Regions from separate parts of the Pantoea sp. RCC30.1 genome, predicted to be linked through region 1. Evidence: predicted binding sites of a transcription regulator. Region 1 holds the regulator's gene; each other region holds the start of a gene.
What was found. Region 1 encodes LexA, which represses DNA repair genes until DNA is damaged. Its sites were predicted from a motif close to TNCTGTATGTACATACAGNA; they were not measured.

Region 1 (8,121 bases):
ATGAGGTCGCCTTTTTACTGTAAGCGGGTGTCAGTCGTGCGCTACCGCAGTTTCAATCGTCATGCGGACATCACTGGTGACCAGGTCAGCCAGGATATGCCAGGTCGCCAGAGTCTGCGCGACATCGGCATCACCGCTGTCGCTGATATACCCCTCATCGCGCAGCGTCAGTACCAGCGAGGTAAAGACTGCTTTGTCGAAGAACTCCGGCGCATTGATCCCGTGCAGTACCGACAGACGCTGTGCCAGCGTCCGGCTCTCTTTCTCCAGCGTGCCACGGTTAATCGTCGGCTTGGCGCTGAGAATGGAGAAGGTAATGGCATAACGCTGTAGCGTTTCGCGCACACCGGCAGCCAGCAGTTGCAGCGTGCGATAGCGTGCTGCGGTAAAGCGCAACTCACCCGCTTCGAATGTAATCAGGCCCTGACGCGCCAGCTCCTGACTCACATCAGTGAGCAGTTGTGGCAGTTCATCGGTCTGCCAGCGCAGGAACAGTTCACTCTTCAGCATCGGATAAATCAGGCTTACCTGACGTAGCAGTTCTGCTTCGCTCAGCGTCTGATGCTGCTGAACAATGGCGGCAATCAGCGACGGCATAACCAGCATGTGATGAATGTTGTTGCGATAGTAGGTCATCAGCACCGCCTGCTCGCGCGGCAGAATGATGATGTCGCCAATGCTGTCCTTTTCACTCTCAAACTTATTCATACCCAGGGCGTGATCCAGCAGCGCTTCCGCGGTGAGATCGGGTACGGTCGCGTTTGGCGAGTAGGGCACATTGCGCAGCAGCTGGGTATAGCACTCCAGCTGTTCTATCAGCTGTTCACGGGTTAGTGAGCGCTGACGTGACGCCAGCAGCGCCGTCACACAGAGGTTCATGGCATTGGCCGCGCCCGCTTCATTAATACGCACCATCAGGCTGGCCGCGATATCATTGACGGTCGGCGTTAACCAGCTCGGACGCTGCGGCTCAATCGGATCGATCGCATCGCGCCACTCCGGAACCCGCTTGTTGAGATAGTTAACCAGCGGCAGCGGTTCGCCAAAGTTAACGTAACCCTGACCGAGGTTGCGCAGCTTGCGTAAGCCGCGCACCATCTGCATGAAGCCCTCTTTCTCTTTCGCCGCGCCGCGTAGTTCTTTGGCGTAAGTACCCACTTCCATCACATGCTCATAGCCGATATAGATCGGCACCAGCGTGATTGGACGATTGCCGCCGCGCAGCATTGCCTGCAGCGTCATGGCTAAGGTGCCGGTTTTAGGGTCAAGCAGGCGACCGGTACGTGAACGGCCTCCTTCGACAAAGTACTCAACCGAATAACCCCGGGTGAACAGCTCGCCGAGATATTCGCGGAACACCGTGGCGTAGAGCTTGTTGCCCTTAAAGGTACGACGAATAAAGAAAGCGCCCAGACGACGGAAAATCGGGCCGGCTGGCCAGAAGTTGAGATTGATACCCGCAGCGATGTGCGGTGGCACCAGCCCCTGGTGATAGAGCACATAGGAGAGCAGCAGATAATCCATGTGGCTGCGATGGCACGGCACATAGACAATTTCGTGGCCATCCTGCGCCAGCTGGCGAACTTTTTCACCGCCATTAACGTTGATGCCCTGATAGAGACGACTCCAGAGCCAGCCCATCACACGGTCGGTGACGCGAATCGCTTCATAAGAGAAGTTAGCGGCAATTTCCTCCATCATCTCGACGGCATTCTGCTGCGCTTTCTCATGGGAGATTTTTTTGCTGCGCGCTTCATCTTCGACGGCTTTTTCAATGGCTTTGGATTGCAGCAGACGATTAAACAGATCCTGACGCGCCGGTAAACGCGGACCGATTGCCGCCAGGCGCTGACGGGCAAAATGGATGCGCGCCACGCGAGCCAGCTTCTGGGCGATCGACTGATCCGTACCGTGTTCGGTTGCCATGCGGCGAAGCGAAACGGTAGGCGAGAAACGGACAAAACTGTCGCGCCCGTGCCAGATAACCGCAAAGAACTTCTGCACCCCGTTCAGCACCCGCAGGTGTGGCGTAGCTTCGCCCTGGACTTCACGTCCTGGCGCGCGGCCAAACATCACGGTGACCGGCAGCATCTGAATATCGAGCTTAGGATTATTGCGATGCAGGTCGAGGTAATCGTGAAAGATTTTCACCGATTCCACACTGGGCACAAAATAGGGGAATACGCGCGGGCCATTGTGAATAAACACGTGGCGCGGCAGCAGTGAACCATCAATCTCCAGTGGAGAGAGCGGGTCGGGCAGATGATGCCGCAGACACTGTGCACGTAAAGTCAGTAAGTCAGCCTTCGAATCGTAAGGCAAAACATACATAATAGGTCGGGTCGGATCCAGACCATGTTCAGACACAGGATCGGCCGGAATGGCCTTACTTTTTACCAAAAAGGAGAGTGGTAAATTAAGCAATTTGTAATAGAGTTTACGCCAACCTGACATAGACAACATGAAGCCTCTTGTTAGCAAAGCGCCGCAAGCATAGCAGAAAGCGCAGCGAATATCTGTGGTGGTGCCAATTGCACGCAGCCCAGACATTGACGTCAATCCGATGAAAGGGTTCCCACATCATGGCAAATAATGCCACCGGACTTATCAGAATTGTAAAAGCCGCAGGTTACTCATGGCAGGGACTGCGAGCCGCCTGGCAACATGAAGCGGCGTTTCGCCAGGAAGCACTGGCTGCGCTGGTCGCTATTATTATCGCGTGCTGGCTGGATGTCGATGTGATCTCCCGCATCCTTATGATTGGGGCGGTGGTGCTGGTGGTCATTGTCGAAATCCTCAATAGCGCCATTGAAGCGGTGGTTGACCGCATCGGCCAGGAGCATCATCCGCTGGCGGGCCGGGCAAAGGACATGGGCTCTGCGGCGGTACTGATCAGCATCTTACTGGCCCTGTTTGTGTGGATCGCGCTCCTCTGGACACATTTGCGATAAGCCTTCCATAACGCGCCTGAGGGCGCGTTTTCCCTGACAATCGGTTTCCATTTCGCCAATACCTGTATATACTCACAGCGACTGTATAAACAACCAGGGGGCGGGATGAAAGCATTAACCAGCAGACAGCAGCAGGTCTATGACCTGATTCGCGACCATATTTCTTCAACGGGCATGCCGCCTACGCGTGCAGAGATTGCCGCGCAGCTGGGCTTCCGCTCGCCGAATGCGGCAGAAGAGCATCTGAAAGCGCTGGCGCGCAAAGGCGTCATCGAGATCGTTTCCGGTGCATCGCGTGGCATTCGTCTGTTAATGGAAGAAGAAGCCTCTGAAGGGCTGCCGTTGATTGGCCGGGTTGCTGCCGGTGAGCCGATCATGGCGCAGGAACATATCGAAACCCATTACAAAGTGGATCCGGGCCTGTTTAAGCCGTCTGCTGACTTCCTTCTGCGCGTCAGTGGAATGTCGATGAAAGATATCGGGATTATGGACGGCGACCTGCTCGCGGTCCATAAAACCCAGGATGTGCGCAATGGCCAGGTTGTCGTTGCCCGCATTGATGATGAAGTCACCGTTAAACGCTGGAAAAAGCAGGGTGCTATCGTGCATCTGCTGCCCGAAAACAGCGATTTCGACCCGATTGTTGTCGATACCCGTGCTCAGTCGCTGACTATTGAAGGTCTGGCGGTTGGCGTGGTCCGTAACGGCGAGTGGCTCTGATTGTGAGGGCTACGTGCATTCGCCTTTTCTGATGCTATTCTGTCTGCCCTAATTTTGTCGCCTGCTTTACTGCAGCGACACTGAGCACGGAACGGCGAATGCGCTTTATCACGGCAACGGATAAAAATCTCTGGCGGCTTGCGCTGCCGATGATCCTTTCAAATATCACCGTTCCCTTACTGGGAGTGGTCGATACTGCAGTTATTGGTCATCTCGACAGCCCTGTCTATCTTGGCGGGGTTGCGGTCGGGACCACAGTGACCAGCTTCCTCTTTATGCTGCTGCTTTTCCTTCGAATGAGTACCACTGGCCTGACGGCACAGGCGTTTGGTGCGGGCGATAAAACCGCTCTTGCACGTGCGCTGACGCAGCCGCTGATTATTGCGCTGCTGGCAGGTATCCTGTTCATCGCTTTACGTTATCCGATTATTCAGCTGGCGACCCATCTGGTTGGCGGCAATCCTGATGTTCTGGAACAGGCGGCGCTGTTTATTCAGATTCGCTGGCTCAGTGCGCCTGCCACCCTGGCCAACCTGGTGATTCTGGGCTGGCTGCTGGGTGTGCAGTATGCACGCGCGCCGGTGATCCTGCTGGTGGTAGGCAATCTGGTTAACATCGTGCTCGATCTCTGGCTGGTGATGGGGCTGCACTGGGGTGTCGCGGGGGCAGCAACCGCCACGGCGCTGGCGGAGTACATCACGCTGGGCGTCGGCGGCATCATGGTCTGGCGGGTGTTAAAGCTGCGCGGTATTACGCTAAACCTGCTGAAGCAGAGCTGGCGCGGTGACAGCGGCCGGCTGCTGCGACTGAACCGGGACATCATGCTGCGCTCCCTGATGCTGCAGCTCTGTTTCGCCTCGCTGACCGTGCTGGGCGCACGGCTGGGTCCGGATGTGGTAGCAGTTAACGCGGTATTACTGATGTTCATTACCTTTACTGCCTACGCGCTGGATGGTTTTGCCTACGCGGTTGAAGCTTTTGCCGGCGAAGCGCATGGCGCAAAAGATGGCAGTAAATTGCAGCACGTCTGGCACTCCGCCTGTCGGCAGGCGGTGGTGGTAGCGCTGTTCTTCTCGCTGGTTTATGCCATTTTTGGCCCGCAGATTGTCACCCTGCTGACCTCTCTTGAGTCACTGCAGCAGACAGCTGATCGCTATCTGGTCTGGCAGATAATCATGCCGCTGATCGGCGTCTGGTGTTATCTGCTGGATGGGATGTTCATCGGAGCGACGCGCGGACGCGAGATGCGTAACAGCATGGTCGTGGCGGCGGCAGGCTACTTTCTGACGCTGCTCAGTGTACCGGTGCTGGGCAACCACGGCCTGTGGCTGGCGGTGACGGTTTTCCTGGCGCTGCGCGGCCTGTCACTGTGGCTCATCTGGCGTAAGCACTGGCGTCAGAACAGCTGGTTTGATGCCTGATCCTGCAGGGTTGACTCGGGGTTGATACAGATTATTCCGTATTATTCTACAGTTATTAAACTGTCTGCTATATTTAACTTTAAGCATCGCAGTTAACTAGCGATTTATATCGTTATTTTGTTAAGCAGCAAGATAATCATTAAACCCGAGGATTGGAGGTCTGCCATGAATAAAGACGAAGCGAGCGGCAACTGGAAGCAGTTCAAAGGCAAAATGAAAGAGAAATGGGGCAAGCTGACCGACGATGACATGCAGGTTATCGAAGGTAAACGCGATCAGCTGGTCGGTAAAATCCAGGAACGTTACGGCTATGCGAAAGATGAAGCAGAGCGCGAAGTGACGGACTGGGAAGGCAAGAACAAAGATCACCGCTGGTAATCAGGGTATCCCGTTAATCAGCTGAAACCGCTTCGGTGTGCCCGCACCGGAGGGTACAGGGATGGAAACGCACAAGGATGTGCAGATTACCCGCGTTTTCCCCGCTTTTTACCTTCATCCTGATGATCATGTTCGCAGCTTTCATGATGCGTACAGGCTTCAACGGCGGCACAACTTTCACATAAACCATGTGCTTCAATCACGCTATGGCGTAATGCAAACTGCGCCTCACCCGCCAGCGTCGCGATAATCTTCTCCACCCCCTGCGCCTGCTTTTCTGTAACGGCGGCACAGCGGTCACAGACCAGCATCACCGACGTATGAGCTGGTGCTTCAAAGTGGTGACACATGACGTAGCTGTTGTTGGATTCCACCCGATGAATGAAACCCTGCTCAAGCAGGAAATCCAGCGCACGATAGACGGTAGGTGGTTTAGCCTGCGGTTCGCTGACGCGAAGCTGATCCAGCAGATCGTAGGCGCTGATTGAGCCGGGCTGTTCAGCCATCAGGCGCAACACTTCAGCACGCTGTGAAGTCAGACGCACACCGCGCTGCAGGCACATTTTTTCGGCCTGAATCAAAATTTGCTGCGACGTCATGTTAGTCATGAAAATTCTCCGCTGGATAAGTGATGTTATTTTATCACATATAGTTTCGCGGTGCTGAGGTGGGTTTTCGTCTGAAAGAACAGCATTATTTGCCTGATAAAGCAGCATAATTAGAATTTAAGCCGCCTTTAATCTCAAATCTGACGACAAATCAGATCCATTCTGAATCGACCTGAAGCGGAATTGGTTGGCATTTTGCTTTGCATCTCACTGAGTTAAGAAGTAATGTTCAGAAAGACTTAATAAAAGTCTGGCATTATTTGAAATTTCCAGGCGCAGTCTGAACTATTACAACGGTTTTTTGATTGGAAAACGTCCAATCCTTTGAATTAAGGCACTGTTTCCTTTGAATTCACAGCAATAACGCGTTAGCCAGGGTTCACAATAGGGCTAACAAACTATTCAGTCGTTGAATGTTTCAATGGCAATTTCTCAGGTGATGGCAGGCAAATGGTGAAAAAACCCGCACAACGCTCAGCGCTGAAGTACTCCGCTGTAGCGACCGCGCTTTTCCTTTCTTCTTCCGCCATGGCGGCAGGGACCTGGTATGATGCACGTAATGACGCCATGGGCGGTACCGGCGTAGCATCTTCTCTTTACGGCTCCGCAGTGCTGGCGAACCCGGCATTGATGACGCGTGCTAAACCCGACGATAACGTCAGCATTATTATTCCCTCAGCCGGTATTCAGGTTACTGACAAAGATAAGCTGATCGACAAAGTGGATGACATCACCGATACCGTTGATCGCTACCGCGACGTTGTTGGCAACCTCACTTTTGCAGATTTTTTCCGTGTTAACTCTGAACTGCGCGCTGCCTCAGGTGATGTTGCTGATAAGCTAAGCGATTTGCGCGGTAACAAAGCAGACGGTACTGCCGGCGCGGCTGTTGCCGTTACCATCCCTAATGAAACTCTGCCTTTCGCCTTTATCACCAAAGCCTACGGGACAGCGCACGTCCGCGCTAACGTGGTACAGAGTGATATTGACTACCTGCGCAGTATAGAAAACGGGGCGTTTCCTCGTCCTGGCGATCAAAATAACCTGCGCTCCAGCGCGAATGGCTTAGCGGCGCTGACCACCGATTACGGTGTAGCGGTAGCGCATGAGTTCACCATCGGCGGTCAGCCGGTATCAGTAGGCGTGACGCCGAAAGTGCAGAAAACCTGGCTCTATAACTACACCGCCAGCATCTACAACTACGACAAGAACGACATCAACAATAGTAAGTATCGCAGCACCGACACTGGCTTTAACGTTGATGCCGGTCTGGCGACCACCTTTGCTGAAAACTGGACGCTGGGTCTGACCGGACAGAACCTGGTTTCGCGCGATCTGCAGACCAAAGAGGTCAACGGTTACCGCGACACCTACCAGATTCGCCCGCTGGTCACCACTGGTCTGTCCTGGGATAAAGGTCCGTTTACTGTGGCGGGCGATGTGGATCTGACTGAAACCAAACGCTTCAAAAGCCAGGATAACAGCCAGTATGCGGCTGTGGGCGCGGAATACCGTGTACTTGACTGGCTGCAGCTGCGTGGCGGTTATCGTGCGGATATGCGTTCTCATGACGAGAATGTCGTCACGGCAGGTTTCGGTGTGTCACCGTTTAACAAAGCCGTCCATCTGGATCTGGCTGGCTCAGTGGGTGCTAACAACACCTGGGGCGCGATGATGCAGCTGGGCTTTAACTTCTAAGCGCGTTATTCAGGCTGTTCGGGGGCGGGCGATGCACTATCGCCCGCCCTTGTGTTATCCTTGCACAGAATTCCATCACCTTTAATTACCGGATTGTCTGCGCTTCATGCCTAATTTCTCTTCGCAACGTTTCTCTATCGCCCCTATGCTCGACTGGACCGATCGTCACTGTCGCTATTTTCATCGTCAGCTGACCGGTGACACGCTGCTCTATACCGAAATGGTGACCACGGGCGCGATCATTCATGGCAAAGGGGATTACCTGGCTTACAGTGAGGCTGAACATCCGGTCGCCTTACAGCTTGGCGGAAGCGATCCGGCGGCGCTGGCGCAGTGTGCGAAGCT
Region 2 (8,121 bases), on a different contig from region 1:
GAACCCGCTGCGTTACCACGCTGATGCGCTGGCGCAACGCTGGCTCTGACCAGGCATTAATCGGCAGGTAATTTAAAGTGATAACGCCATGTTGGCTCTCCCAGCCACGGGTTAACAGCGCCAGCAACGTTGATTTTCCGCAGCCGGTCGGACCCAGCAATGCAATGTGCTCACCGGCAGCCACCTTAAGGGTACAGCGGTTCAGCACCTTATACGGACGGTTGGGATAGCTGAAGTCGAGCTGGTCGATATCGACCGCAAGCGGGCCTGGTCGGGCATCTGAATGCGCTGGAAAGATGATCGCGGGTGACTGTTCAATAATGTCATTGACCCGCTGAGCGGCGTTTATCACCTGCGACATGGGCAGGAAGGCCCCGGCTACCGGTGCCAGCGCCTCGAAGGCGGCCAGGGCGCAAAACACGACCAATGCTATCAGCGAGCCGGGTAGCTGCTGTTCGCTGATGGTCGCGGCACTGAGCCAGAGCAGCAGTGTGACCGTTACGCCGCTGATCAGCAGCAGCAGACTCTGGGCTGCGGCCTGCAAACGCTGTTGCTGACTTTGCGCCTGCTGCCAGTGCTGTTCATCCTGATCAAGTTGCTGACGCCAGCTCTGTGAGGCCCCGTACAGCGTCAGTTCAGCCTGAGCTGCCAGCCACTGCATCAGCTGTAAGCGCCAGCGGGCGCGACCCTGGGCAATGGCGACGCCAGCCGGTGATCCCAGACGATAAAACAGCGCGGGCATCAGGACCAACGTACTCAGCATGATACCGCCCAGCATCAGTGCCAGCTGAACATCAATAAAGCTCATCCCGACAGTCACCACGATACTCACCACGAATGCGCCGAGCAGCGGCGAGATAACGCGCAGATAGAGATGATCCAGCGTATCGACATCGGCCACAAAGCGGTTGAGCAGATCCGCCTGCCGGAACCGCGAAAGCTGGCCCGGGGAAAGGGCCATCAGGCGGCTGAACGTGTGGACGCGCAGATGCTGAAGCACCCTGAACGTCGCATCGTGGCTGACCAGCCGTTCAGCATAGCGTGCGGCGGTGCGAATAATGGCTGCGCCACGAACGCCTGCAGCAGGCAGCATGTAGTTAAAGGTGTAGAGACCAGCAACACCTGCCACTGAGGAGGCGGCCAGGAACCAGCCTGACAGCGTCAGCAGGCCAATGCTGGCCAGCAGGGTAACAATCGCCAGCACGATGCCCAGCGCCAGACGAAACGGGTGGCGCAGCCAGAGACGAAGAAAAGGACGTAAGGCGGACATCAGCGGATCTCCTGTTGGCGATGCTTCAGCATCTCACTGAAAGCACCCGGCTGCTGAGACAGTTGCTGCCAGTTACCCTGTTGCACCAGCTTACCCGCCTCCATCACCCAGAGGGTCTGCCAGCGACTCAACGTATCGATCTGATGAGTAATCATCAGCGTGGTCTGCCGGACTGCCGCCTCGTTAAGCGCCAGCATCACATGACGTTCGCTGAGTGCATCCAGGCTGGCTGCCGGTTCATCGAGCAGCAAAAAATGTGAGGATTGATAGAGTGCGCGTGCAACCGCGACCCGCTGCGCCTGGCCCACCGACAGCTGATTACCGCCATCGCCAGGCTGGGTCTCAATACCCTGAGGCAGACGCGGCAGGAACTCGTTGATGCCGCATGATTCCAGCAGCGCCGCAAAGCGATCGCCATCCCAGGCCGCATTCATCACAATATTGTCGCGCAATGTGGCGGCCGGTAACTGAGGATTCTGTCCTACCCAGCTCAGTTGCTGATGCCAGTCGCTCCGTCGTATATCACGCAGTTCAACCCCATTCGCCTTCAGCGAGCCCTGATAAGGCAGAAAGCCGAGCAGAGCGTTCATCAGGGCCGTTTTACCCGCCCCGCTTTGACCGACCAGCGCAATCTGCTCACCAGCGGCAATGGTAAAGGTGAGCGGACCGCACAACACCTGGCCATCGGGCGCGCAGACACACAGATCATCAGCGACGAGCGCGATTGCGCGATCGGCAGTGAAAGGCTGCTGGCCATCCTGCGGTGCAACGTCGGGCGTCGCCTGCATAAAAGCTTCAAGTGCATCGGCACCGCCCACCGCCTGGGCTTTGGCGTGATAGAACGCGCCGAGATCGCGCAACGGTTGAAAAAACTCCGGGGCAAGGATCAGCACCAGGAACCCGGCAAACAGCGATACACCCTGACCGTAGTCACCGAAATGCAATTCGCCCAGATAGGAGAAACCAAAATAGACCGCCACCACAGCAATCGCTAACGAGGCAAAAAACTCCAGAACGGCGGAGGAGAGAAAGGCTAAACGCAGCACGTCCATCGTGCGCTGGCGAAAATCGGTGGTGGCGGCGGCAACGGCCTGCTGCTCTGCTTCACCGCGATGAAACAGCCGCAGCGTCTCTCTGCCGCGCAGACGGTCGAGAAAGTTACCGCTCAGGCGAGCCAGCACCAGGAAGTTGCGGCGGTTGGCCTCGGCCGCACCCATTCCGACCAGCGCCATAAACAGCGGAATCAACGGCGCGGTGGCAAACAGGATCAGACCTGCCGTCCAGTTCAACGGAAAAATAGTCAGCAGAATGCAGCAGGGGATCAGCACCGCCAGCGTCATCTGCGGCAGATAGCGGGCGTAGTACTCCTGCATATCTTCGATCTGCTCCAGCAGCAGGGTTGCCCAGCTTCCGGCTGGCTTACCCTGAATCCAGGCCGGGCCCAGATCAGATAACCGATCCAGGACCTGCTGACGTAAGGCCTGGCGGATAGCCTGCCCGGCACGATAGCCGGTCAGTTCACGGGCATAATTAATCAGGGCACGGAGCACAAAGCAGATTAGTAACAGCAGGATGCTGACCGTTAGGGTTTCACGTGGCTGCTGATCAATAATCAGTGCCTGAAGCAGCGTGGCCAGTAAACCCGCCTGAGCAATGAGCAGCAGTGCACTCGCCATACCCAGCAGCGTGTTGAGTCGCAACCAGCGACCGGCGAAACGACGTTGCTGACGAAGCCAGCGGGTAAGATGCTGCTGCCGCGATTTGTCCATGCGAGACCATGATAAATGTCGATGACGGGGGGAAATGGAATGATATTTCCATCTCTTCAGGCGCAAGAATCTAGCATGAGAGCAATAAAAAAGGCGACGGAAAAACCGTCGCCTGGAACATTTGAGATCAGAGGGTTAACAACTTACTGATCGTTTTTAACCAACCCGTCAAGAAAACGCTCAGCGTCTAACGCGGCCATGCAGCCAGTGCCCGCAGAGGTGATCGCCTGACGATAGATATGGTCCATCACATCGCCTGCCGCAAAGACGCCAGGGATGCTGGTCTGAGTGGCGTTGCCATGCAGACCGGACTGAACTTTGATGTATCCGTTCTCCAGCGCCAGCTGACCTTCAAAGATGGCCGTATTCGGACTGTGCCCGATAGCGACAAACAGACCTGCGACTTCCAGCGCTTCTGTCTCATCACTGTTCTGGGTAGATCGCAGCGTCAGACCGGTCACGCCCATCTGATCCCCCACCACTTCTTCCAGCGTACGATGGGTGTGCAGCACGATATTGCCATTGCGCACTTTCTCCATCAGGCGGTCGATCAGGATCTTCTCAGCGCGGAAGCTATCACGACGATGAATCAGGTGCACTTCAGCCGCAATATTTGCCAGATAGAGCGCTTCTTCCACGGCCGTGTTGCCACCGCCAATCACCGCGACTTTCTGGTTGCGATAGAAGAAGCCGTCACAGGTTGCGCAGGCGGAGACACCTTTGCCTTTGAACGCCTCTTCAGAGGGCAGACCCAGATAGCGCGCTGACGCACCGGTAGCGATGATCAGGGCATCTGCCGTGTATACACCGCTGTCACCAGTGAGGCGGAACGGACGGTTCTGCAGATCCACGGTGTGAATGTGATCGAAAATGATCTCAGTATTAAATTTTTCGGCATGCTCGTGCATGCGCTCCATCAGCGATGGACCTGTCAGATCGTGCGGGTCGCCCGGCCAGTTCTCCACTTCAGTAGTAGTGGTCAGCTGTCCGCCCTTTTCCAGACCGGTGATCAGCACCGGGTTGAGGTTGGCGCGTGCAGCATAAACGGCTGCGGTATAACCCGCTGGGCCGGAGCCCAGAATGAGTAACTTACTGTGTTTGGCCGTACTCATGCGTTCCTCAGTTTCATTCGGCTGACATAAACTGCGATTGTAGGGAATATCCGGCGACAATGACAAGGCTTAGCCAATTTTGTTAACGATAGCTGCAAACGGCGTAGACGATGAGCGGCGGTTTTGCCTGGTCATTGCGCCAAAAGGGGGCAAAACTCGGGCTGAACGGGTGCAATAGTGCAAAAATACTCATTTAAAAACAGATACCCAGCGGTCTGTCTGGCATCTTGTCCTGAATTTGGTGATTTTACTTTGACAATCGCCTGCGCTTTTGCGAAAACATTATCAGAAGCGAATAACATTTATCGGAACAAAACAGGTTTTCCTCGCTTGTTTTGCACTTAACGCCGAATAAAAGCAGCCTGATATGGATAATGACGCATGATGTGGACAGACAACATGCGTCATATCGATAGGTGTCAGAACACAGGCTCTGTTAGCTCACTTCAGAAATGCCCCGAACAATGAGCGTTTTCAGGGCGTGGCAGGTAAAGGGAAGGAATTAAGAGAGACAATAATAATGGTAGACAATAAGAAACGCCCCGGGAAAGACCTCGACAGAATTGACAGGAACATTCTGAATGAACTTCAGAAAGATGGTCGCATTTCAAACGTAGAGCTTTCTAAACGCGTAGGCTTATCGCCTACGCCATGTCTTGAGCGCGTGCGTCGTCTCGAACGTCAGGGATTTATTCTTGGCTACACCGCGCAGTTGAACCCGCACTATCTGGATGCGTCGCTGCTGGTGTTCGTTGAGATTACTCTGAATCGTGGTGCACCGGATGTGTTTGAGCAATTTAACGCCGCTGTGCAAAAACTTGAGGAAACTCAAGAGTGTCACCTCGTTTCCGGCGATTTCGACTACCTGCTGAAAACGCGCGTACCTGATATGTCTGCCTACCGTAAGCTGCTGGGTGAAACCCTGTTGCGCCTGCCGGGCGTAAACGACACGCGAACTTATGTGGTGATGGAAGAGGTCAAACAGAGCAATCGACTTGTGATCAAAACTCGCTGATGCGGGGCAGGTGCAAAACCTGTGAGATTTCGGTACACTCCTGTGAATTCATACAGGATCAGCGTCGGGCTTGCCCGACGCTGTTGCTTCTTACTTTACAGGCACCTGGAGAGTCCTCTTGAGCCAGGAATATACAGAAGATAAAGATGTTTCGTTACAATCGCTGAGCAGTGGACGTCGTCTGCTGGAAGCGTTGCTTATTCTGGTGGCGCTGTTTGCCATCTACCTGATGGTTTCACTGGTCAGTTTTAACCCTTCCGATCCAAGCTGGTCGCAAACTGCCTGGCATGAACCTATCCATAATATCGGCGGCAGCGTCGGTGCCTGGCTGGCTGACACCTTACTCTTCATCTTTGGTGTGATGGCGTACGCCATTCCTCCCGTCATCCTGGGTCTGTGCTGGATTGCTTTCCGTCAGCGCGACAGCCAGGACTACTTTGACTACTTTGCCGTCGGGCTGCGCTTAATTGGCGTTCTTGCGCTGGTGGTGACAACCTGTGGTATGGCGGCGCTGAACGCCGATGATATTTGGTACTTCGCCTCGGGCGGCGTGATTGGCAGCCTGGTGAGTAATGCGATTGCCCCGTGGTTCAGTCCGGCTGGCGGCACGCTGATGCTGCTTTGCGTCTGGGCGGCGGGCATTACCCTTTACACCGGCTGGTCATGGCTCACCATCGCAGAAAGAATTGGTGGCGTTGTGATGGGCGTGCTGACGTTTGCCAGCAACCGCTCACGTCACGATGAACCCTGGCAGGAAGAGGATGACGAGCAGGACGCGCATGAATACGCGGATGTGCCTGAACTGCATGCCGCCGATCAGGATGATGATGTGCTGCTTTCTGCTCCACGTGCAGCCGCCGAGCCTGCGGCCTCACAGCCGGATCCTCTGCTGGCTAAAGCGGCAGCAGCAACCAGCGCGGCGGTAGCGGCGACGACGGAAGCCGCTGAGGTGACCCTCGCACCGGCCGCTCCGGTAACGCCTGCGCCTGCCGCTGTTGCAGCACCTTCTGCTGCGGCATTTACGGCATCTGCTCCTGCCACTATGCCTGCATCCCCGACGACACAACCTGCGCCTGCGGCCGTACAGAGCGCGCCTGTATCCTATGGTGCAGCGACTGCTCCGACTCCGGCGCAGAGTGCTTCTGCACCTGCGACCTCACCACCGCTTTATCATTTTGAAATGCCGGACGAAGCCCCGGCTACGCCGTCGTTCAGTGCTTACGACGATGACGAACCTAAAATGGGGAACTGGCGCGACACACCAGCGATCCCTGCGGCTCCTGCAGCTGCGGCCGCCGTCGCTGCCACTGCGACTCAGGCAACCACGCGTGCTGCCCCTGTTTTCGATTTAGCCCCTGAAACCAATCTCAACCCGCAGGTTAAACAGGGTATCGGACCGGCGCTACCGCGTCCTAATCCGGTAAAACTGCCAACCCGTCGTGAGCTGGCCTCTTATGGCATTAAATTGCCTTCTCAGCGCATGGCTGAAGAGAAAGCCAGAACGGAAGAGAGCGAAACGGCCCCGGTTGGATCGATTTCTACTGCACCTGATGCTGAAGAGGCGCTGCAGCAGGCTGAACTGCGTCAGGCCTTCCAGTCTGAACAGCAGCAGCGCTATGGAACCAACTGGCAGCAGGATGAGGAAGATGAGCAGGATGCCCAGCAGCAGGATGCACTGGCACGTCAGTTCGCCGAGCAGCAGCAACAGCGCTATGAACCTGAAGTGAAAAAAGAGCCGGTATTTAATATTGATACCGCCTCAGCGTTTGATTTTTCACCGATGAAAGATCTGGTGGATGACGGTCCATCAGAACCGCTGTTTACCATTGCCGCGACGCCGGAACCGGAAGCCCCTGCAGTGTCACACGAACCCTGGCAGCAGGTGAGTGAGGTCTCAAGACCTCAGGCACCGGCTCAGGTTCCAGCTCCTGCCAGTTTTGCTCCGGCAGCGCCTGCCTACAGTGCGTCTTCAGCACCAGCTGAACCGGGTTATGCTGCGCCTGCTTATGGCTCGCCAGCTACAGCTCCGGTTCAGCCGGTTGAAGAAACGAAACCTTCACTGCACGATAGCCTGATTCATCCGTTCCTGATGCGCCATGAGCAGCCGATGGAGAAACCGTCCACGCCACTGCCTTCGCTGGATCTGCTGACCGCTCCACCTGTAGAGGAAGAGCCGGTTGATATGTTCTCGCTGGAGCAGACTGCCCGACTGGTGGAGTCGCGCTTAGGCGATTATCGCGTCAAAGCTGAAGTGGTTGGCATCTCACCTGGTCCGGTTATCACCCGTTTCGAACTTGACCTGGCTCCGGGTGTGAAAGCAGCGCGCATTTCCAACCTGTCGCGCGATTTAGCGCGTTCACTGTCGACCGTCGCGGTTCGCGTGGTAGAAGTGATTCCAGGCAAGCCTTACGTGGGTCTGGAACTGCCAAACAAACATCGCCAGACCGTCTATCTGCGTGAAGTGCTGGACTGCCCTAAATTCCGCGACAATCCATCACCGCTGGCTGTGGTGCTGGGTAAAGACATTGCCGGTCAGCCGGTTGTGGCCGATCTGGCGAAAATGCCACACTTACTGGTTGCCGGTACCACCGGTTCTGGTAAATCCGTGGGCGTGAACGCCATGATTATCAGCATGCTCTATAAGGCGACGCCTGAAGAAGTTCGCTTCATCATGATCGACCCGAAAATGCTGGAGCTGTCGGTCTATGAAGGCATTCCACACCTGCTGACCGAAGTCGTCACAGACATGAAAGATGCCGCCAATGCGCTGCGCTGGAGCGTCGGTGAAATGGAACGTCGCTATAAGCTGATGTCGGCGCTGGGCGTGCGTAATCTGGCGGGTTACAACGAGAAAGTGGAGCAGGCCGAAGCGATGGGTCGTCCGATTCCTGATCCGTTCTGGAAGCCGGGCGACAGCATGGATATGACGCCGCCGGTTCTGGAAAAACTGCCTTA
Region 3 (8,121 bases), on a different contig from region 1:
AAGTTAGCAGAGAAATCCAGGAAGAAAGCTGCAGAGTGGGGTTTTCTTCTCAGTACGCTGTTTATCGTGCCCCTTTTCTTCCTGCCTGATGCCAGTGAGCTGGTCAAAATCGGCATGCAGCTGCTGTGGGGCGCCTGTGTTTCGCGTGCAGCCTTTCTGGCTAACGCCGGCTGGAAGAAAAAAAACAATCAATGAATAATTAACGCAGAGGTATTGATGGCCATTCAGGAAATGCTGACGCAGATGCGGGGGCAGGGGATGATCCTCCGAACGGTGACCCAGTCAGCCGGTATGTTTAAGGGGCCCGTCCGCAGGCGCCGCCCGGCTTTTGATGACTGGCTTCATCAGCTTTCGCGTAAGGACAGGGTTCCGCGCGGACGATACTTCCGCGGAAAGCGCCCGGGCAAGCCCCTGATCATCATGGATGAGTTCTGGACGCACTTTTCATGACAAGGCAGGGCAGCAGACCTACGTTATGTCTGCTATGCCCTGCAGTTACAGGTTACATCACGCGCGCCACCGGGATATCACTCCAGCGCGTGGTCCATGCCGGTGACAGCATGTCCCGTCTCATTTTCCATTCCGTATTCACGCCCTGACCGGCAAACCACACGCTGCCCAGCCCGGACTGATTGATGCCGTCCAGCACCTTCATCAGCTGCGCGCTGTTGGCCCGCGGCTGTGCATCGTCAAAGAGGTTCAGCTGACTGACGCCATGCGGCGTAAAGTCATCGAGCATCACGCCGGCCTTCATGTACCTGCGGCCGTCCAGCCAGATACGGTCGAGCGATCGCATGGCCGCCCCGATGATATCGCGGGTGTCCTGGGTCGGCAGGCTGAGTTTCTCGCCGGCGCTGTTGCCGTAAAACACCTCGTTTTCTGCATGCGGCGACGTCCGGATAAACACGCTGATGCGTCGGCAGAACTGCCGCTCTCCCCGGAGCTTTTCTGCGGTGCGGGTCGCGTACTGACACAGGGCCTGCTGCATGGCCACTTTTGAGGTGATGCGCTCACCAAAGGACCTTGAACAGCAAATCTGCTGTTTAGCCGGCGGGAGTTCCTCCAGCGGAATACAGGACTCCCCGTTGAGCTCACGCACGGTCCGCTCCAGCACCACGCTGAAGTTTTTGCGGATGAGCGTGGGATGCGCGCGCGACAGCTGCAGGGCATTTTCAATACCCATCAGGTTCAGTCTTTTTGCGATGCGCCTGCCCACGCCCCAGACTTCCTCCACCGGCTGATTCTGAAGCAGGGTGGCCGTGCGCTTCGGGTTACCGGGCGTCAGGGCCAGTACCCCGCGGAACTGCTTCCACTCCTTGCCGGCCCACTGGGCACTCTTTGCCAGCGTCTTTGTCGGCCCCATGCCGACGCCGACGGTCAGGCCGGTTATGGCCAGCACGTGCGCCCGCAGGCGCCGGCCGAAGTGCTCAAAATCCTCACACCCGTCAATGCCGGTCAGATCCAGGAACATCTCGTCAATCGAGTACTGCTCGACCCGGGGCGTTACCTCCTCCAGAGCCGTCATCACCCGCTGGCTGAGACTATGATACAGCCCATAGTTTGAGCTAAACACATGAATCTTATCAGGATATCTTTCATTTTTTATCTGAAACCACGGGGCGCCCATTTTGATGCCCAGCGCTTTGGCGCCCGCTGAGCGGGCGATGACGCAGCCGTCATTATTGCTGAGCACCACCACCGGTTTACCGCGCAGGTCAGGACGGAACAGGGACTCGCAGCTCGCATAAAACGAGTTAACGTCCGCCAGTCCGAACATAGGCAGCGCCATAGCTACCTCCTGCGCGCTTTTGTACTGTTGAAGAACCAGGTGACGACGCCGAGCAGCTGCAGCTCCTCCGGATAAATGACGGAGTAGGCCGGGTTCATCGGCAGGAGAGCCAGACGGGGTTGAAGCTGCAGGCGCTTGACCGTAAATTCACCGTTCACCTCGGCGATGACAATGTCCCCGTGCGAGGCCTCTTCTGCGCGATCGACGACCATGACGTCGCCATCACACAGCCCCAGTTCCTGCATGCTGCTGCCGCTGGCACGCACAAAAAACGTGGAGGCGCGCCGGCGGATGCAGAGCTCATTGAGGTCAAGTTCGCTTTCCACATAATCTGCGGCCGGCGAGGGAAAGCCTGCCGCACAGGGATCTGCATAGAGGGGCACGCGTACCCGGGGGGTGAAAACCGGGGGCCAGAGCAGCATCAGGCCTGAGCCGTACGCGGCGGGTTTCACAGGACGCTCCGGGATGAAAATACCGGTGATGGGATATGTGCTGTATGTAAGTCGTGCATAAATTCCTCCTCTGTAATTAACTGGATTTATATACAGTATTATTGGGCGAAATTTATCTGGCAAGAAAAAGCAGCAGGGGATTACTCAGATGCGGTTTTATCTGGCTGATTATCAATAAAAAATTTTTACCATATGTATTTTTCAGCAGCATGACGTGGGATAACGGGCAGATCACAGGTTCCACCGGGCTCCCGGGAGGTGATTCATTCACCCGGTAATCTGTCTGCGGACTTCCTGATCCATGCGCTTTTTTTTGAGAAAGGCGCGTAAGCAGGTTCTGCCGGCAAAGGTGAAATGACGCTTCCTCGCCACGGCTGTTCGTTCCTCGCGCTGCTGCGGTACGCCTCAGCCGTGACTGCGGCGAGCGTTGCATGCTCACGTTTTAAGGGCAGGCTTTTTTTCTGTTACTCGTTTGATCCGTAAGCGTTGTATAGAGATGGTGTAATCGCTCTCTCAGAGGTATATCAGCTCAGAATCAAAATAACGCCTTTCATTGAAATTTTTTTGCAACTAAGTTGATGGGTTATCTTGAAATAACCATCAACAAGGCTTAATTATTAACAGGGCAAATTTGCCCTGGATTACCCACGGAAAGCATAAAAATGAGTAAGAAAGTAGATGTGGTTAAGGTGAAAAACGGAGCAGGCTGGACGCCAGGTCAGCATCATGCAGTTGAAGAGGAAGGGACCCATAAACTTCTGTTTGAATGTGAGACTCAGAAAGAGGCTATTGATTGGACTGTTAAATGTGGCTTTTCAATTAATGTTCATCGTGAACGTAACCGTAAACCAACAGACAAACACGGTCAGTTCCGCGGCAACTAACCCTGCCACTGCTAAAGCCACCTAAGCGTGGCTTTTTAGCACCCGCATACCAATCGGATTTACCGTAACACCTCGTTCTCAGTTCATCCCGCTTGCCCGCCTCATTTTCACAAAGGCCGTCGCTGCGCTCCGCTTTTAACCGGCGCGCCGGCGTTGCCTGACGCCGGAAATCCCCCCTCATCCTCAGACGCTCTCTTTACTCCTTTCCGGGCTGCACCGTGCCTTCACGTTAGCCGGGCCGCTGCGCAGGCAAGGGTCCGTTGCACCTCTCTCGTCACCCGTTCCCCGCCGTGCGCGGGACATTCAGTCCGCTCCGGCGGCGCGTGCGGCTTCCTCCTTCGCCCGTTGCCTGCTCCGCTTTGCGCCCGTCTGCTGTGGCGGCACGGCGCAGGTGAGGCCGTGCAACCATTGACTGAGGAGAGAACCATGCCGAACTGGTGTGCAAACAGGCTGCGTGTGACCGGCCTGGCGGAGAACGTGAGTCAGGTGCGGGCGCTGATGCGGGGAGAGGTGCGTCCTGCATATGCGCGGGCGGAAAGGGAGGGTATCCAGCTGTTCCTGGCGGGCTGTGCCGGTCTGCTGCGCCCGGTGATGGGCGAAATGTATGCGCCTTTCCCGGCGCTGACGGCGGCGGGGCAGGGCGAAGACTCGCCGGAAAACCGCGCCTTTACGCAGTGGCTCGTGCAGCTGCGTAAAGGCACAGAACTGACGGACAAAACCTGTGACCGGCTGCACGACCTGTGGCTGGCCACCGGACTCCGCAGCCGCGCGTGGGATGCGCTGGATGATGAGGCACAGGCTGTGATGAATAGCCTGTGGAAGCGAAAGCATTTCGACTGGTCAGGCGTGATGGGGGCGGCCCTGAGTGATTGCTGGAATCAGGTCTGCAGTGATGCCATTGCGGACGACACTGCTGAATTTGATATGCGCCTGCTGCTGCCTGCTCGCCTGGATGTGCAAATTAACGGTTTCAACGGTGGCCTGCTGGACGGCGTGCCGGGCGGCTATGAGTTCAATATTGCGCAGTACGGTGTGAAGTGGCCAATGGGATACGCGCTGGAGGTGACTGACGGCTCACCGGATTTTGTGGATGTAGATTTTGATACCCCCTGGTCTCCGCCGGACGGGCGGGTATTCGAAGCCCTGAGCTGGCGTTTCAGTGTGACTGCTGAGCACTGGTACGCCGAAAGCGGCTGTAACTTCTGCGGGTTCGCCGCTTACAGCGACGGCGAACTGACCGACAGCCTCTGCGGTGAGCTGGAACGGGATGAAGAGGACGGGGACGGCGTTGCGTGCGTGACCGGTCCGGACTGGATAGTAAACAACATCGGCCATTTTGGCGGCTGACGGGAGGCGGCGGGGGAAGCCCCGCCGGACAGAATGATGAAAAGAGAACTTACCCTTGCGGGCCTGATGGCCAGCCTGTCGGGATTTGCCCCGGATACGCCGTGCGTGGCCCACATCTGGATGGCGGACGACTTTGATGACATTGACCCGGAGCTTACGCCTGGTGAAGTAACTGCAGCGATCGAACTGGCGGACAGAACGCTGGATGCTGACGTCAGCCTCAGCTGGGAATTTATGCGCGACTGTGCAGAAAGCGTGAAGGCCCGGAGGGAGACTGAATGAACATCTGGCTGGTCAGTTATCAGGAAGAGGCGGGCAGCAGCTCACATGAATACCACCTGCTGCTCAGCGGGCAGGACTTTACGCTGGCCGAAGCCGCATGCGAACGGATGGGGGAAACCTGGTGGCCGCCGGAACGTCCCGTCTGCTCTCAGGGCTGCTACTGGCAGTTTGATCGGGGCAGCGTCTGGCTAAAGAGCATCGTTCTGCTTGAAGAACGTGAGGCACAGACGCTGGCCGGCCTGCGGTTCCTTGATGAGTGGACGGTGAGCGGTTCGCCGGACGCGCCCGTCATCTGCGACCGCAGCGACTGCCGGTGGGAAGATTACCGGCCCTGATATTTTCACCCGATGCCGCCCCGACCGGCGGCATCTCATTTTTAAGGGATAAGGAAGTCGCTTCGCTCCGCCTCTTTTGCCGCTTCCCGTCCTGCGGCCGGAAACCGGCAGGGATAAAGTGCCGTGCCCTCACGGTAGCCGGGCCGCTTCGCAGTCAAGGGAAGCTTCGCCGTCCTGCTCACCCGTTCCCCGCCGTGCGCGGGACATTCAGTCCGCTCCGGCGGCGCGTGCGGCTTGCGCGTCCGCCCCTGCCTGCTCCGCTTTACGCCCGTCTTTGTGGTGGTCACGGCACCACAGGGGTGCCCCCCGAAACTCAGGAGCATAACTATGTCCCGATTCATGCGTGGCGACAGCGTAGAGATCATGGCCGGCTTTCCGGATAACAGCATTGACTTCATTCTGACCGACCCCCCGTACCTCGTCGGCTTTAAGGACCGTTCCGGCCGTTCAATCGCCAACGACGTGAGCGACGAGTGGGTACTGCCGGCCAGCCGTGAAATGTTCCGCGTGCTCAAAAACAACAGCCTGGCGGTGAGTTTCTACGGCTGGAACCGCGTGGACGTCTTCATGCAGGCATGGAAATCGGCGGGCTTTCGCGTCGTCGGGCACCTCGTCTTCACCAAAACATACGCCTCGAAATCGGCATTTGTCGGGTATCAGCATGAAAGCGCCTACCTGCTGGCTAAAGGGCGCCCGCCGCTGCCGGCAAAACCCTTACCTGACGTAATGCCCTGGCAGTACACGGGCAACCGGCACCATCCGACCGAAAAGCCGGTGAGCGTATTGCAGCCGCTGATCGAAACCTTCACGAAGCCCGGTGATCTGGTTTTAGACCCGTTTGCAGGCTCTGGTTCGACCTGCGTCGCCGCGGACCAGTGCGGCCGCCGCTGGATCGGTATCGAACTGCTGGAGCAATACCACACGGCCGGCCTGCGTCGACTGGGTGAGCTGCGCGCCGCCCGTTCTGCCCGTGCCGCATAACGTTTTCCGTAACCAGACCAAGAGGACAGCACCATGACAGACCAGATAATGACAACTGACAACACCCAGCTTACCGACGACATTAACGACCTGGAGGAATCGCTTTACGAGTTTCACCTTCGGTTACGGGACATGACAAAGCGCCATCTTTTCCGCGGCGCGGCGCCGGCACAGAAAATGGCCGGGATGCTGATCGAGCAGATTGATACCGAACTGGTGGCGCTGTACCGGCGCGCTGCCGAAATGCGCGGGCACCTGAAGTAACGGACGGGCGGTCATTTTATGACCGCTTACTGTTTAAGCGCTGATACTGCCGCCGCGGCGCTTTTGTCCACAGGGTTACCGACCGGATATGCACCCGGGCTGTGGACAGAATGAAATAAGGACGTTGCTGCGCGCCGCTATGTTCCGCCATGCGGCGGGACAGGGCAGAAAACCCGGTCCGTGCGTGCTGCGGCCGGTGCCGTGACTTCACTTTAGCCCGGCCGCTGCGTGTTCAAGAGATCGCTCCGCTCGCCATCCTCGCCCGTTCGCACTCGCTCCGCCGCGCTTACTCCCGTCGCGCCGCCGCTCAGACATTCGCGCCAGCGCCGTGCGTAATCCCGTCTCCCGCTCGCTTGCGCTGCGGCCTGCGGTGTCGCTCCTGAACACTCCGCTTTCCGCCGGGCTGTCATTCAGTCACGGCACAGGCCGGAACCTTAACCCCCTCTGACTGCGGAGATGTCTGATGAACACACAACCCCACGTTTTACAGCCGGCGTCTGTCCTAGCCGATTTTGTCAGCCTGCGTTTTCTGCCTTCCCTGTTTGGTCACGATTACGCGCAGGCCGAAAACAACGTGTACCTCTACGCCAGCCGCTACCTGGCGAACTATGACGGCACGGTCTGGGACTTCGTACAGCTGCCGGGCGGCGGCGGTTACATGAAGCCGGAAGGTGAAGAACGCTACATGTACTCCAATCCGTACCACTGGACGGAGCTGGAAATCAGCGCCGACGCGGCGGGGATCATCATCACGGCGCTGGTTCTTAACCATCGCAGCTGGCTGTACGACCGCCACGACGACGAAGAACTGAGTGCGCATTTCTGCCAGCGCCACCGCCAGCTGATGGAGTGTGTGAAAACCCATCCCGAAGCCGCCGCCATTTTCTGCGCCCTGAACTGATAAATCACGGGGCGGCATGGCCGCCCCTCTTAAGAGGAAAAAACCATGTACGGAACCGTTAATGAACTCTGCGCCCGATTATTACAGCGTTACAAATCTGACGAGCTTATGACGCTGATTATCTGGACAAAAGAGGACGTGCTGGCCGTTCTTGATGACGAAAGCGTAACGGAAGAAACCGCCGCTGATATCGTGCAGCAAATCAGCGGGCTGGACGCACAGCACGATTATGGCGTGAGTCTGGAAACGCTCCAGGCCGTGCTGGAAAACATCCGCGAGGAGGAAAAGCAGGCCCGCGTGGCGACCGTGCCCGCCGCCGCGCTTGAGACGGCGATCAGGGTGGCGTGGGACTTCATGAGGCTTGAGGATGCGCAGAACGGAGAAGGGGCATCTGCCCGCCGCTTCCCGGCGGAAACGGCGGCGCTCTTTCGGATCAGCGCGCTGCTGAGAGAGCAGAGCGGCAAATAAACATATATCTGACAGCACGGGGCAGCAGGGCCGCCCCGGTAAGGAGAGAACCTTGTACGGAACCGTAAGCCAGCTGTGTAACGACCTGAAAATTCAGTTTGAGGGCGATAAGAAGATCACGCTGATTATCTGGCGTAAAGAAGACGTGATACGGGTTATGGGGGAGGAGCACGTAACGGCGGAAACCGCCGCCGAAATCGTCTGTGACCTTGCCACATGGGACAGGGATGCGCAGCACGAGGCGGGCGTGGGAGCCGAAACCCTCCGCGAGCTGGCTGATAATATCCGCTACGCCGCCGGACAGCGCAGCCGTCTGGTGACCCTTTCAGCCGGCGATCTGGAAATACTGATGCAGGCGGCGGGCAGGCTGCCGGATGCAGGCGCAGGCAGACAAACGGACGCGATTCAGGCGGCACTC

Region 2: a site for LexA is predicted at 5,205-5,224, ahead of AC2LB6_RS10495 (DNA translocase FtsK 4TM domain-containing protein). Genes of this name have one in related genera too.
Region 3: a site for LexA is predicted at 2,320-2,339, ahead of umuD (translesion error-prone DNA polymerase V autoproteolytic subunit). Genes of this name have one in related genera too.

Annotation. Positions count from the first base shown of each region.
Region 1 covers NZ_JBXUHX010000028.1:21,985-30,105, forward strand. The annotation lists gene plsB (glycerol-3-phosphate 1-O-acyltransferase PlsB) at 31-2,454, opposite strand; gene AC2LB6_RS19745 (diacylglycerol kinase) at 2,583-2,951, shown strand; gene lexA (transcriptional repressor LexA) at 3,057-3,671, shown strand; gene dinF (MATE family efflux transporter DinF) at 3,770-5,092, shown strand; gene AC2LB6_RS19760 (CsbD family protein) at 5,258-5,470, shown strand; gene zur (zinc uptake transcriptional repressor Zur) at 5,557-6,078, opposite strand; gene AC2LB6_RS19770 (conjugal transfer protein TraF) at 6,529-7,776, shown strand; gene dusA (tRNA dihydrouridine(20/20a) synthase DusA) at 7,883-8,121, shown strand, end outside.
Region 2 covers NZ_JBXUHX010000009.1:110,225-118,345, forward strand. The annotation lists gene cydC (heme ABC transporter ATP-binding protein/permease CydC) at 1-1,270, opposite strand, end outside; gene cydD (heme ABC transporter permease/ATP-binding protein CydD) at 1,270-3,039, opposite strand; gene trxB (thioredoxin-disulfide reductase) at 3,183-4,151, opposite strand; gene lrp (leucine-responsive transcriptional regulator Lrp) at 4,672-5,166, shown strand; gene AC2LB6_RS10495 (DNA translocase FtsK 4TM domain-containing protein) at 5,285-8,121, shown strand, end outside.
Region 3 covers NZ_JBXUHX010000020.1:1,846-9,966, reverse strand. The annotation lists gene AC2LB6_RS16905 (hypothetical protein) at 1-195, shown strand, start outside; gene umuC (translesion error-prone DNA polymerase V subunit UmuC) at 503-1,777, opposite strand; gene umuD (translesion error-prone DNA polymerase V autoproteolytic subunit) at 1,792-2,241, opposite strand; gene AC2LB6_RS16890 (hypothetical protein) at 2,904-3,125, shown strand; gene AC2LB6_RS16885 (DUF1281 domain-containing protein) at 3,552-4,472, shown strand; gene AC2LB6_RS16880 (hypothetical protein) at 4,506-4,754, shown strand; gene AC2LB6_RS16875 (hypothetical protein) at 4,751-5,089, shown strand; gene AC2LB6_RS16870 (DNA methyltransferase) at 5,417-6,070, shown strand; gene AC2LB6_RS16865 (hypothetical protein) at 6,104-6,334, shown strand; gene AC2LB6_RS16860 (antirestriction protein) at 6,798-7,235, shown strand; gene AC2LB6_RS16855 (DUF1380 family protein) at 7,281-7,703, shown strand; gene AC2LB6_RS16850 (DUF1380 family protein) at 7,756-8,121, shown strand, end outside.